2 regions of the Pseudoalteromonas sp. 1_2015MBL_MicDiv genome follow, and region 1 is predicted to be linked to the other one. Evidence: predicted binding sites of a transcription regulator. Region 1 holds the regulator's gene; the other holds the start of a gene.
The links. The regulator sigma-54, encoded in region 1, starts transcription at its own class of promoters, with help from an activator protein. The targets are predictions, from matches to a motif close to GTTGGCACGNNNNTNGNNT.
Positions count from the first base shown of each region.

Region 2: a site for sigma-54 is predicted at 2,119-2,137, ahead of fliS (flagellar export chaperone FliS). Genes of this name have one in related genera too.

Region 1 covers NZ_CP012737.1:3,189,945-3,195,678, forward strand. The annotation lists gene AOR04_RS14265 (calcium/sodium antiporter) at 1-89, shown strand, start outside; gene AOR04_RS14270 (KpsF/GutQ family sugar-phosphate isomerase) at 93-1,064, shown strand; gene kdsC (3-deoxy-manno-octulosonate-8-phosphatase KdsC) at 1,065-1,616, shown strand; gene lptC (LPS export ABC transporter periplasmic protein LptC) at 1,613-2,167, shown strand; gene lptA (lipopolysaccharide transport periplasmic protein LptA) at 2,157-2,699, shown strand; gene lptB (LPS export ABC transporter ATP-binding protein) at 2,696-3,421, shown strand; gene AOR04_RS14295 (RNA polymerase factor sigma-54) at 3,491-4,990, shown strand; gene hpf (ribosome hibernation promoting factor) at 5,017-5,304, shown strand; gene ptsN (PTS IIA-like nitrogen regulatory protein PtsN) at 5,309-5,734, shown strand, end outside.
Region 2 covers NZ_CP012737.1:996,345-1,002,078, reverse strand. The annotation lists gene AOR04_RS04435 (sigma-54 dependent transcriptional regulator) at 390-1,826, opposite strand; gene fliS (flagellar export chaperone FliS) at 2,181-2,582, shown strand; gene AOR04_RS04425 (hypothetical protein) at 2,591-2,905, shown strand; gene fliD (flagellar filament capping protein FliD) at 3,296-4,738, opposite strand; gene AOR04_RS04415 (flagellar protein FlaG) at 4,787-5,209, opposite strand; gene AOR04_RS04410 (flagellin) at 5,354-5,734, opposite strand, start outside.

The sequences.
Region 1 (5,734 bases):
GCACCCAACGCATCAATAGAGTGGAAGGTGGCTTATTGCTTATCGCATTTTTGGGCTACCAAGGGTATATTTTTAGTCAAGTAGGGTAAATAATGACGACGCTGAACTTTATCGAACAGGGTCTTCGCGTTCTCAATATTGAACGCCAAGCACTTAATGACATAGCGCAATATGTAGATGAAAATTTTCATCACGCATGCCAATTAATGTTTGACTGCGAAGGTCGAATTATTGTTATTGGCATGGGTAAATCAGGCCACATAGGTAATAAAATTGCAGCAACACTTGCAAGTACAGGAAGCCCTGCCTTTTTTGTACACCCAGGCGAAGCTAGCCATGGCGATTTAGGAATGATCACCAAAAACGATGTTGTCATGCTTATTTCAAACTCAGGTGAGACGAGTGAAGTTTTAAATATTATCCCTGTTTTAAAACGCCTTGGCGCAAAAATAATCGCCATGACAGGCAATACTAAATCGACCATGGCAACACATGCAAATGTACATGTATGCATTAAAGTAGAAAAAGAAGCATGCTCTTTAGGGTTAGCACCAACGGCGAGCACTACAGCGACTCTTGCTATGGGCGATGCGATGGCAGTGGCTCTGTTAGAAGCTCGTGGTTTTACCGCCGATGATTTTGCGCTTTCTCACCCTGGGGGCAGTTTAGGCAAACGATTATTACTAACCTTAAAAGATGTTATGCACAGCGGCGCAAATACACCTATTATTAGCGTCTCACAAACCGTAAAAGATGCACTTATTGAAATGTCAGCCAAAGGCCTTGGTATGACAGCCATTGTTGATAAAAGTAATCAGCTAGTGGGATTATTTACCGACGGTGATTTACGCCGTATTTTAGAGCAAAGACTAGATATTCATACAACACAAATAGACCTTGTTATGACTAGGTCATGCACAACAGCTACACAAGATATTTTAGCTGCTGAAGCGCTTAATATAATGGAACACAAACGTATAAATGGCTTGATTGTTGTTAATGAGCAAAACCAGCCTATTGGCGCACTAAATATGCAAGACTTATTAAAAGCAGGAGTATTATAAATGCAATTTGAAGAACTCTATCAACCGCTGAGTGCTGATGCAAAAGCACGTGCTAAAAAAGTAAAATTACTTATATGCGATATTGATGGTGTATTTTCTGATGGCCGAATTTATCTTGGCAATCAAGGTGAAGAGCTCAAAGCATTTAATACAAAAGATGGTTTTGGCATTAAAGCGCTTATAAACAGTGGCTTTGAAGTGGCTGTTATTACTGGTCGCCATTCGCAGATAGTGCAACAACGTATGACCAGTTTAACAGTACAACATATTTATCAAGGTCAAGAAAACAAGCTTATTGCTTACGAAGAGCTAAAAAACAAGCTTCACCTAAGTGATGATCAAATTGCCTACATTGGTGATGATGGCCCCGATATGCCGGTAATGGAATTAGTCGGGTTTGCCGTTGCAGTTAACGATGCTCACCCACTAATCAAGCGTTTATCACATTACACGACACAGATGCTGGGTGGTTTTGGCGCAGTGAGAGAACTAACCGACTTACTTATGCTAGAGAACGACAAACCACTTACTAGCAAAGGTACTAGTTCATGAATACAGCGCGCATAATTTTAAGCGTTTTATTCATCAGCTGTATGGTTTGGCTTTGGTACCCTTATTTTGCACAAACAAATATGACAGCTCAGGTTGAAGCTGAAGTTATCGCTAAGCCTGATTATATTGCTATTGAGCTAAAACAAACGGCCTATGATGAAAATGGTAAAATTAATCATAAAGTTACAGCTGCTAAAATGGAATTATATCAACAGTTAGGCTTTACCTTTTTTGAAAAGCCCATTTTCACCTTATATAACGAAAAACAAACATGGCGAATAAATGCAGACGAAGCAACGTTATATGAAGGAAAACAATTAATTTTAGAAGGTAACGTGGTTGCCAAGAATCTTACTGATAATGCAATGATAGACAAGATTAATGCGGATAATATTCAAGTAGATATAAAACTACTCACGATGCGTTCAGAGCAACCCGTTATTGTTACGGGACCCAATTTAAAGATCACCGGTAAAGGCCTTGAAGCCGATTTAAAAACTGAAGTGATAAAACTTATTAACCATACGCGAACTATATATTATGACCAATAAAATTTCAAAAATACTTATTATTCCGACACTTATACTAGCTTTCAACCTTAGCGCTGCTGAACAAGCGATTCAACCTGCAGCGAATCAAATATCAATAAGTGCCGACAAACAAGAAGGCCAATTAAAAGAAAACGTCGGAATTTTTGAAAAAAATGTTGAGATTATTCACGGCAACCGCCGTATTACAGCCGACCGTTTAGAAGTACATAAACGTGATGAATTAGGCGATAATAAACAGCTACTAATTGCAACTGGTAGCCCTGCATATTTCGAAGAAAAACAAACTGACGGCACTATAATGAGCGCCAGCGCAAACGAAGTTCGTTATGATGTAGCTAAACGATTTTTAACCCTTATTGGCGATGCACAAGTATCGCAAGCGGGTCAAAAAATAAATGCCAAGAGTATTACTTACGATATGCAACAGCAATTAATTAGCGCTGAAAAAGACGAAAACTCAACCGATCGTGTGCATACTATTTTAGTACCTATTGAGACTAAAAAAGAAAAAAACGATAAAGGTCAGCCATGAGTACATTAAAAGCAGAACTATTAGCTAAAAGTTATAAAGGCCGTGAAGTTGTAAAAAATGTAGGTCTGGAAGTAAAGGCTGGCAGCATAGTCGGGTTACTTGGCCCTAATGGTGCAGGTAAAACCACAACGTTTTATATGATTGTAGGCCTTGTACCTAGTGATAAAGGCAAGATTTCTATCGACGATAACGATATTACTCTTTTACCTATGCATAGTCGTGCTAGATTAGGCATTGGTTACTTACCCCAAGAATCATCAATTTTTAGAAAGCTTACTGTTTATCAAAACTTAATGGCTATTTTAGAAACACGTAAAGAGCTAAATAAGCAAGCAAGAGAAGACACACTTAACAATTTATTAGATGAATTTAGTATTCAGCACATTCGTGATAGCCAAGGTATGGCATTATCAGGAGGCGAGCGTCGCCGAGTTGAAATAGCGCGAGCACTAGCCGCTGATCCTAAATTTATATTGCTTGATGAGCCTTTTGCTGGTGTTGACCCTATTTCAGTGTTAGATATAAAGAAAATAATAGAACATCTTAAAAATCGTGGTATTGGTGTGTTAATTACCGACCATAATGTAAGAGAAACTCTTGATGTTTGCGAAAAAGCCTACATAGTTTCTCATGGTGAGTTAATTGCATCAGGCACTCCAGAACACGTATTAAACGATAAAACAGTACGTGATGTTTATTTAGGCGAGCAATTTAGGCTGTAACATTTACGCCATGTCTTTAAGCATCTGCTAGTATTAATTATAACAACATAAAAGGATTGTTAGAGATACATGAGGCAATCATTACAGCTGCGCATGGGCCAGCAACTTACAATGACTCCACAGCTGCAACAAGCAATTCGCCTGTTGCAACTCAGTACATTGGATCTCCAGCAAGAAATACAAGAAGCACTCGACAGCAACCCCCTATTAGAGGTTGAAGAGCAAGATTACGCCGAAGATTCTGCTGGTAAAAACGAGCAAAAAGCAGATAACGACGATGTCACTGTTAGCGCAAATGCTGATGATGTTCCGAGCGAATATGAGCAAGACAGTGGTGAAGCACTTGCTAAAGATACGCTAAGTGATGAAATGGCTATGGATGTTAGTTGGGATGAATATATGAGCGCAGCCCCAGCATCATCATCAGGACCAATGCCTGAAGATGAATCTATATACCAAGGCTCCTCAACTGAAACGCTCCATGAATACCTAATGTGGCAACTACAACTGACTCCCTTTAGTCCTACCGATGAAGCGATTGCGATTGCGATTGTTGAAGCCGTCGATGATTCGGGTATTTTAACGCTGAGCTGCGAAGAAATTTTAGAAAGTTTTAATCAAGAGAACGAAGAAGACAACGAAGTTGAACTTGACGAAATAGAAGCTGTTTTAAAAAGAATTCAATTGTTTGACCCTGTTGGTATTGCAGCACGTAGTTTACAAGAATGCTTATGTATTCAGCTGAACCAATACGATAAAGAAACACCCTATATTAATGAAACAAAAATGATTTTAACCGAGCACATTGATCTATTAGCTGCTCGCGACTATCGTACATTAATGAAAAAAACAAAGCTCAAAGAAGAAGAGCTTAAAGAAATAATGACTTTAATACATACTCTTAGCCCAAAACCGGCGGATACTATAGTTAGAGAAGAATCTGAGTATGTAATTCCTGATGTATCGGTGAAAAAAATAAAAGGTCGCTGGGTTGTTGAACTAAACCCAGATAGCATGCCTAAAATCAGAGTCAACAGCCAATATGCAGCAATGTCACGCACCGTTAAATCAAGTGGTGATAGCCAGTTTATTCGCTCGCATCTACAAGAAGCTAAATGGTTTATTAAAAGTTTAGAAAGTAGAAACGATACACTATTAAAAGTAACTAATTGTATTGTTAAGCAACAACAAGGTTTTTTTGAGCATGGCCCAGAAGCCATGAAACCAATGGTTTTAAATGATGTAGCAGAAATGGTCGAAATGCACGAATCAACTATTTCACGCGTAACAACTCAAAAATATATGCATACACCTCGCGGTATTTTTGAGCTTAAATATTTTTTCTCAAGCCATGTAAGTACTGAAAATGGAGGCGAATGCTCATCAACAGCAATACGCGCTCTCATTAAAAAATTAATCGCAGCAGAAAACTCAGCAAAACCATTGAGTGATAGTAAAATTGCAGATATATTAGCTGAGCAAGGAATAAAAGTAGCGAGACGTACAATCGCAAAGTATCGCGAATCTCTAGCTATTCCACCGTCAAATCAGCGAAAAAGTTTGATTTAAGACGCTAAACAAAGAGGGTAATGCTTATGCAACTAAACTTAACTGGTCGTCACGTAGAAGTAACTGATTCATTAAGAGATTATGTAAATACCAAATTTGCGAAGCTAGAAAGACACTCAGATCATATTAATAATGTTCATGTCATTCTTGATATAGAAAAATTAAACCAAAAAGCTGAGGCAACGATTCATGTAAGTGGAGCTGAGTTATTTGCCTCTACTGAACATCAAGATATGTACGCCGCCATTGACTCGCTGATTGACAAGCTCGATCGCCAAGTTATTAAACACAAAGAGAAGCTTGCTCGACACTAATATTATGAAATTAAGTTCACTTATATGCCAGGACTGCAGCAGAGCTGCGGTCCTTTTTAATAGTAAAAAAAGAATTTTAGAGTTCATCAGTCAACTTGCTCATGACAAGCTCCCATATCTTTCTCAACAAGATATTCTCAGCGCCTTAATGAATAGAGAAAAACTGGGAAGCACTGGTATAGGAAGAGGCATTGCAATCCCTCATGGGCGAATGAGCGGCGCAGAAGAGCCCTTAGCACTCGTATTAGTAAGCGAAACACCTATTAATTTTGATGCTATAGATAATCGCCCTGTTGATATATTTGTTGCTCTCATCGTACCTGATGGCGATAACCAGCAGCACTTAAAGACGCTCGCAACGATAGCTGATAAACTAAATAATAAAGATTTTTGTAAACAGTTACGCAGCGCAAAATCAGATACTGAGCTG
Region 2 (5,734 bases), 1.8 Mb from region 1:
TCAAAAACGTAGTTTTTTGGATGGGTGTTTAAATAATTAAAAGCTTCGCTTTTCACGTGAGCAAGCTCGACGTCTACCGCCAAGGTTTTGATTTGAGGTTGTTTTGTAGACGCGCTGCTTGCTGGCGTTCAAAAACGTAGTTTTTTGGATGGGTGTTTAAATAATTAAAAGCTTCGCTTTTCACGTGAGCAAGCTCGACGTCTAACGCCAAGGTTTTGATTTGAGGTTGTTTTGTAGACGCGCTGCTTGCTGGCGTTCAAAAACAAGTTTTTGGGATGGGTGTTTAAATAATTAAAAGCTTCGCTTTTCACACGAGCAAGCTCGGCGTCTACGTCAAGGTTTTGATTTGAGGTTGTTTTGTAGACGCGCTGCTTGCAGGCGTTCAAAAACTAATCTCTTGAAAGATTATACTTTTTCATTTTTTCAACTAGCGTGGTTCTGCGTACACCTAATATTTCTGCCGCGCGAGCCACAACGTAATCAAAGCGCTCTAACGCTTGCGTTATTAAGCTAATTTCAAGCTCGGCTAAGTAATCTTTAAGTTCAATACCGTCATCGGGCAACAACCCACTTCCAACTTGGTTAAACTCTGCTTCAGGTTCGTTTTCGTAATCACTGAATCCTGTGCTAAATATATCGTTAAACGCGTCTTTTTCCATTAACTCTTCCGGGTACTCAGGCTCATATGCTTCTACCTCAATATAGCGGTATTTATTAGGTAAATCGGGAATATCGACTACCTTTTCAGGGAACATAATAACCATTCGTTCCACTAAATTAGCTAGCTCACGAATATTACCAGGCCACGCATGCTCCTTTAAGCTCTCAACTGCGCGTTCTGTAAACTTGGCGGTAGAACCAGTCTGGTCGTTAACACGGCGCATTAACTCTTTTAAAAGCAGCGGAATATCATCAGCACGTTCACTCAGCGATGGGTTCTCGATAGGAAATACATTTAAGCGATAGTACAAATCTTCCCTAAAACTACCTTCTTCAATCATATTTTCTAAATTTCGGTGCGTTGCAGCAATAACACGCACATCAGCTTGAATCGCCTTTGTACCGCCAACTCGCTCGTAACTGCGTTCTTGTAATACGCGCAGCAACTTAACCTGCATTTGCAACGGCATATCACCTATTTCATCTAAAAACAGTGTACCGCCTTGTGCAAGTTCAAAGCGTCCTTTACGAGCGGATATTGCCCCTGTAAACGCCCCTTTTTCGTGGCCAAATAGCTCACTTTCTAATAACTCCGCCGGAATAGCACCACAGTTAACAGGCACAAATGGCCCATTGTTACGCTTAGAAAGCAGGTGTACATTACGAGCAACAACTTCTTTACCGGTTCCTGACTCACCTAAAATTAAAACATTAGCGTCCGTTTTTGCCACTTGCTCAATTAAAAAGCGTACATCTTTTACTGCATCTGTTTCACCCACTAGCCCGTCAAAGGTTTTAAGGGGTTTGGTATGTTTATGTCCATTTGGTAACATTCGCTGATATTGCTGACAATCGTGAAGCAACTGTGTTGTTACTTCATGACTAAACGGTTCGCAAATGAGGCCTACCACATTAGCAATGCTTAGTAATGGTTTAAGGGTTTCGCCTATTAATAAAAAAGGTAAGGTTGGGTAGCGCTTAATTAAACCTTCGTGATCAAGAGACTGCAATGCACCTAAAATGATCATGCATTCTTTTTGTTGGTACTTTTCACACTCTTGTTCAAAATTTGTTTCATTTAACAATTGTACTGCTTCACCAATAAAAGTAAGCGATGCATTTAAACCTATTGCGCGATTGTTATTATTATCTAAAATCAAGATCATATTTAGCGAGCCGTACTTTCACTCATTTATTTAATTACCTAAATTGTAAGCCAGTTCGCCATGGATGCAAGCGATAGCGGCATTTTTTTGACATAAACGCCAAAAAACAGACAGCTAGTTAAAATAACAATACTTAAGAGTTAATCATTAAGTACCAATTATTAAAGTTGTGTCAAAATCATTTTTTTAAAATTATTTAATTCCTTAGCAAAGCTGACTTTCTTAGTAAATATAATCTAATATTAGCTTAAGTTGAAAGCGAACATGCCGATAAATAGATAAGTAAAAAATGCTTGGCATTATTATTGCTTTTATTTTTACATAATTTTTATCGTTTAAATCTAGGATTTCCCCATGGCTCATGTTTCAGTAAAAAAATACAGTCAAGTTCGTGTAAGTAATATTGCCGAAATGACCCCGTACGAACAAATAAATCTTATTTTCAGTAATATTATTGGTCGCTTAGCAGCTACAAAAGGATTTATTGAGCGAAAAGAGATTGAAAAAAAGGGCGAGAATATATCAGCCTGCGTTTTGTTATTCGGCGCGCTGCAAGATGCACTTAATTTAGAAGTAGAACAAGACCCTAGTATTTCTAACAACTTATTGGCACTTTACGATTATTGCCAACGCACATTAACCAAAGCCAATTTAAATAATGATGTTGACGCGGTATTAGAGGTGTCTAACATTGTAAAAGAAATAAAAGAAGGCTGGGATAATATTCCTGTTGATCAACGTGTTTCTGCGGTTTAGCTTATATTATGAATGCGAGTAATGCTTCAGAGCAGCTAACAACAAATCAAGCAGAACATATAAAAATACTGCTTAAGGAAATTGAATCGTTAGTAAACGATAATAATGCCGATGAAGCTCAACCCATTTTAAAAACCTTAAATACAGATTTAAAAAAATGGTGTGAAAGTAATAACAGCCCTAATGCAGAGCAATTACAGTCAATTCAAATTACAATTAATTCCATTTTAGCTAAAGCTAACATAGCTAAAAATGAATCATCTAAAGCAATTATTAAGTATAAAAAGTCAGGAAGGGCTATTAAGGCTTATAAAGCGACTTAGTAAGTAAATTGAATAACTTTATTCAATACTCTATATATTACACGTAATTTATACCAATCAGCTTAATTAAGTGAGCTATTTTGAGGAAAGAAAACCTTGTCGATAACTGGGCAAAAATTTCGTTATTTAGTTGTTCTATATCAGAAATTTTTAACACAGTTAGCGCCAAGTTTAAGCCCTCAAATTTATCGAGTTTTATTGCAGATTGGTATTAGCGCTGAAAATAGCTGCCCGAGATAGATTTATTGTCCAGAGTTTAGGTTAAATAGACCCCATATAAGCAGATTAGTATAAGTATTATCTCAGATAAATATTACACAATAAAAAACCGCTAAGTTTAAACTTAGCGGTTTTTTATTGATCACGTTTAGCAAAGCTTTTACTAAAGGATTAATTTGATTGTCTAACTACACCTGGCATATTTTCTAATTGAGCTTGAACATAACTACTGGTGTTATTAAGGCTTGCAACTAATAAATCCATTGCGTTATATTGAGCATATAGTCGAGACGATAACGATTCCATTTTACTTGTTAAACTCTCTCGCTGATCATCTAAATCATCTAGTTGATTTGTTTTACTATCGATTCTGTTTTGAATAATTCCGTCAGAATCTGTATAGAAACTCATTAACTCATCAAACGACTGTGCAAAACCACCATCATCATCGTTACTGCCAACAAAAAACTGCTGCACAGAACCTACATCTGCATTAATTTGGTCACTTAAGGTATCACTATCTAAACTAAGCACACCATATCGGTCTGTTGTTACACCTAGTTGTGAAAGTGACAGCGAATTACCTTCTACATTAACTGAATTTGTTATTGTATCTCTTAGTTTAGACATGACTCCACGTAATAAGGAATCTCCCGCCATTACACCTACGCCATCTTCGCCAGATGCACCTAAAGTGTTACTAAGTTCTAGCAACTCATTGTAGCTTGCAATAAAACCGCTTAAACCACTTTTAATATTATTATTATTTTCAGTGACCGATATGTCACTTATGTCACCACTATCCGCGGCATCATGTAGTTTTTTAGCGGTAATATCGACACCATCAATCACATTACTAAACTCGTTAGTACTGCTAGATACAACCAACGTGCCATCAATGGTGATTTGTGCATTCTGCGCAGCGTTTACTTCAGTTAAGTTAGTTGTATGATTTAGGGGGTCTGCATCTGTTACATCATAGGCTAATCGAGATAATCCACCTGTATCTGTATTATTACCATCACTGTCTTGTACAGTGATTTTAATCGCGTTTTCTTCACCGGTCTCTTTACTTGTGAGCACTAGGTGCTGACCTAAATCACTTGTTACTATCGTTGCAACAACTGAGTCATTACTATCATTGCCAGTAAAAGGCCCGTTATTAATTTGGTCTCGTAAGTCTTCTAAAGTATTGGTAGCCGATAAAACAGTGGAGAAACTATTATCACCAGAGCCTATCGTAATTACACCTGCCCCTATTGCCTCATCTGAAGTAAATGCGCTTGATGATAACTTATGAGCCTGCGCTAATGCATCCACTTTTACGTTATAACTGCCTGGTTGTGCGTCTTCATCTGCACTTATTGATATAAAATCATCAGTGCCTGATGTACTACGTTGCTGATATTTGTCACTATCACCAAGGGCTTCCATTGAGGTTTGCACTTTTTCAAGCGCTGACTTTAACGCCCCAACGGCTGAAATATCAGTTGTTAAACTAGCTTCTTTAGTATTTAAACGGGCTTCAGCTGGTGCTTGTTCTGAATTTACTAATGCATCAACAATATCTGATACAGCTAAACCAGAGCCTAAGCCATTAAACGAAATAGACATACTTCACCTCTTTAAATACTTAAAAAACAAACTAATTTAATATTGATACTAAACCGTTTGATCAATCAAAATACCTGCCGATTCAGACAGCTTAGACACTAAGCTTAATACTTCCTCCGAAGGATATTGCTTAATTACTTCTCCACTGTTTTTGTCGAGCACTTTAATTACATCACGTCCTGAATCTTCATCTACTTTAAATTGCAGACTGCGATTCATTTCTCCCATAAAGTCCTGCAATTGTTGCGCCATTTCTTCTAGTTGCTCACGTTCTAAAGGCTGTTGTTTATCTTCAGCCTCTTTTTCATACATTTTCTGCTGCAATTGCTGCTGGGTCTGTGTATCTACTTGCTTTACATCATCAATAGCACGTTCAGTTAAATTACTAGCAGTGTTACCTGCTTGCTTAACATCACTCGCTGTAGTTGAAACTGGCAACATCGTTTCCGAGCTTGAAGTTATGGTGTTCATATCACCTCCTGCATTACGCATATGATTGGTACTAATTGTAGCTTTAAACTACAAAAGGAGATAGCTAAAGCCATCTCCTTTTTAATTACTAATACTGACTTTTTGTATTAGTTAGCCAACAACCTAGCCGCTACTATTAGCTTATTAACCTAGTAGGCTAAGCGCTGTTTGCGGTAACTGATTCGCTTGCGACAAGATTGATGTACCTGCTTGTTGCAATATTTGGTTTTTCGTCATCTCTGCTGTTTCTGTTGCGAAGTCAGTATCTTGAATTCGGCTACGTGATGCAGACACGTTCTCTGATATATTCGCTAAGTTACTTATTGTGTGGTCAAAACGATTTTGCACCGCACCTAAGCTCGCTCGTTGTGAGTCGATGTTTGCAATCGCGTTATCAATAATTGCTAACGCATCTTGCGAGCCTTTCTGGCTTGTAATATCAACATCAGCAACATCATTTAGCTTACTTGTTACATCAGTTGTACCGGCGGCTAAAGACGCATCACTTGCTTGAGCACTAAATGT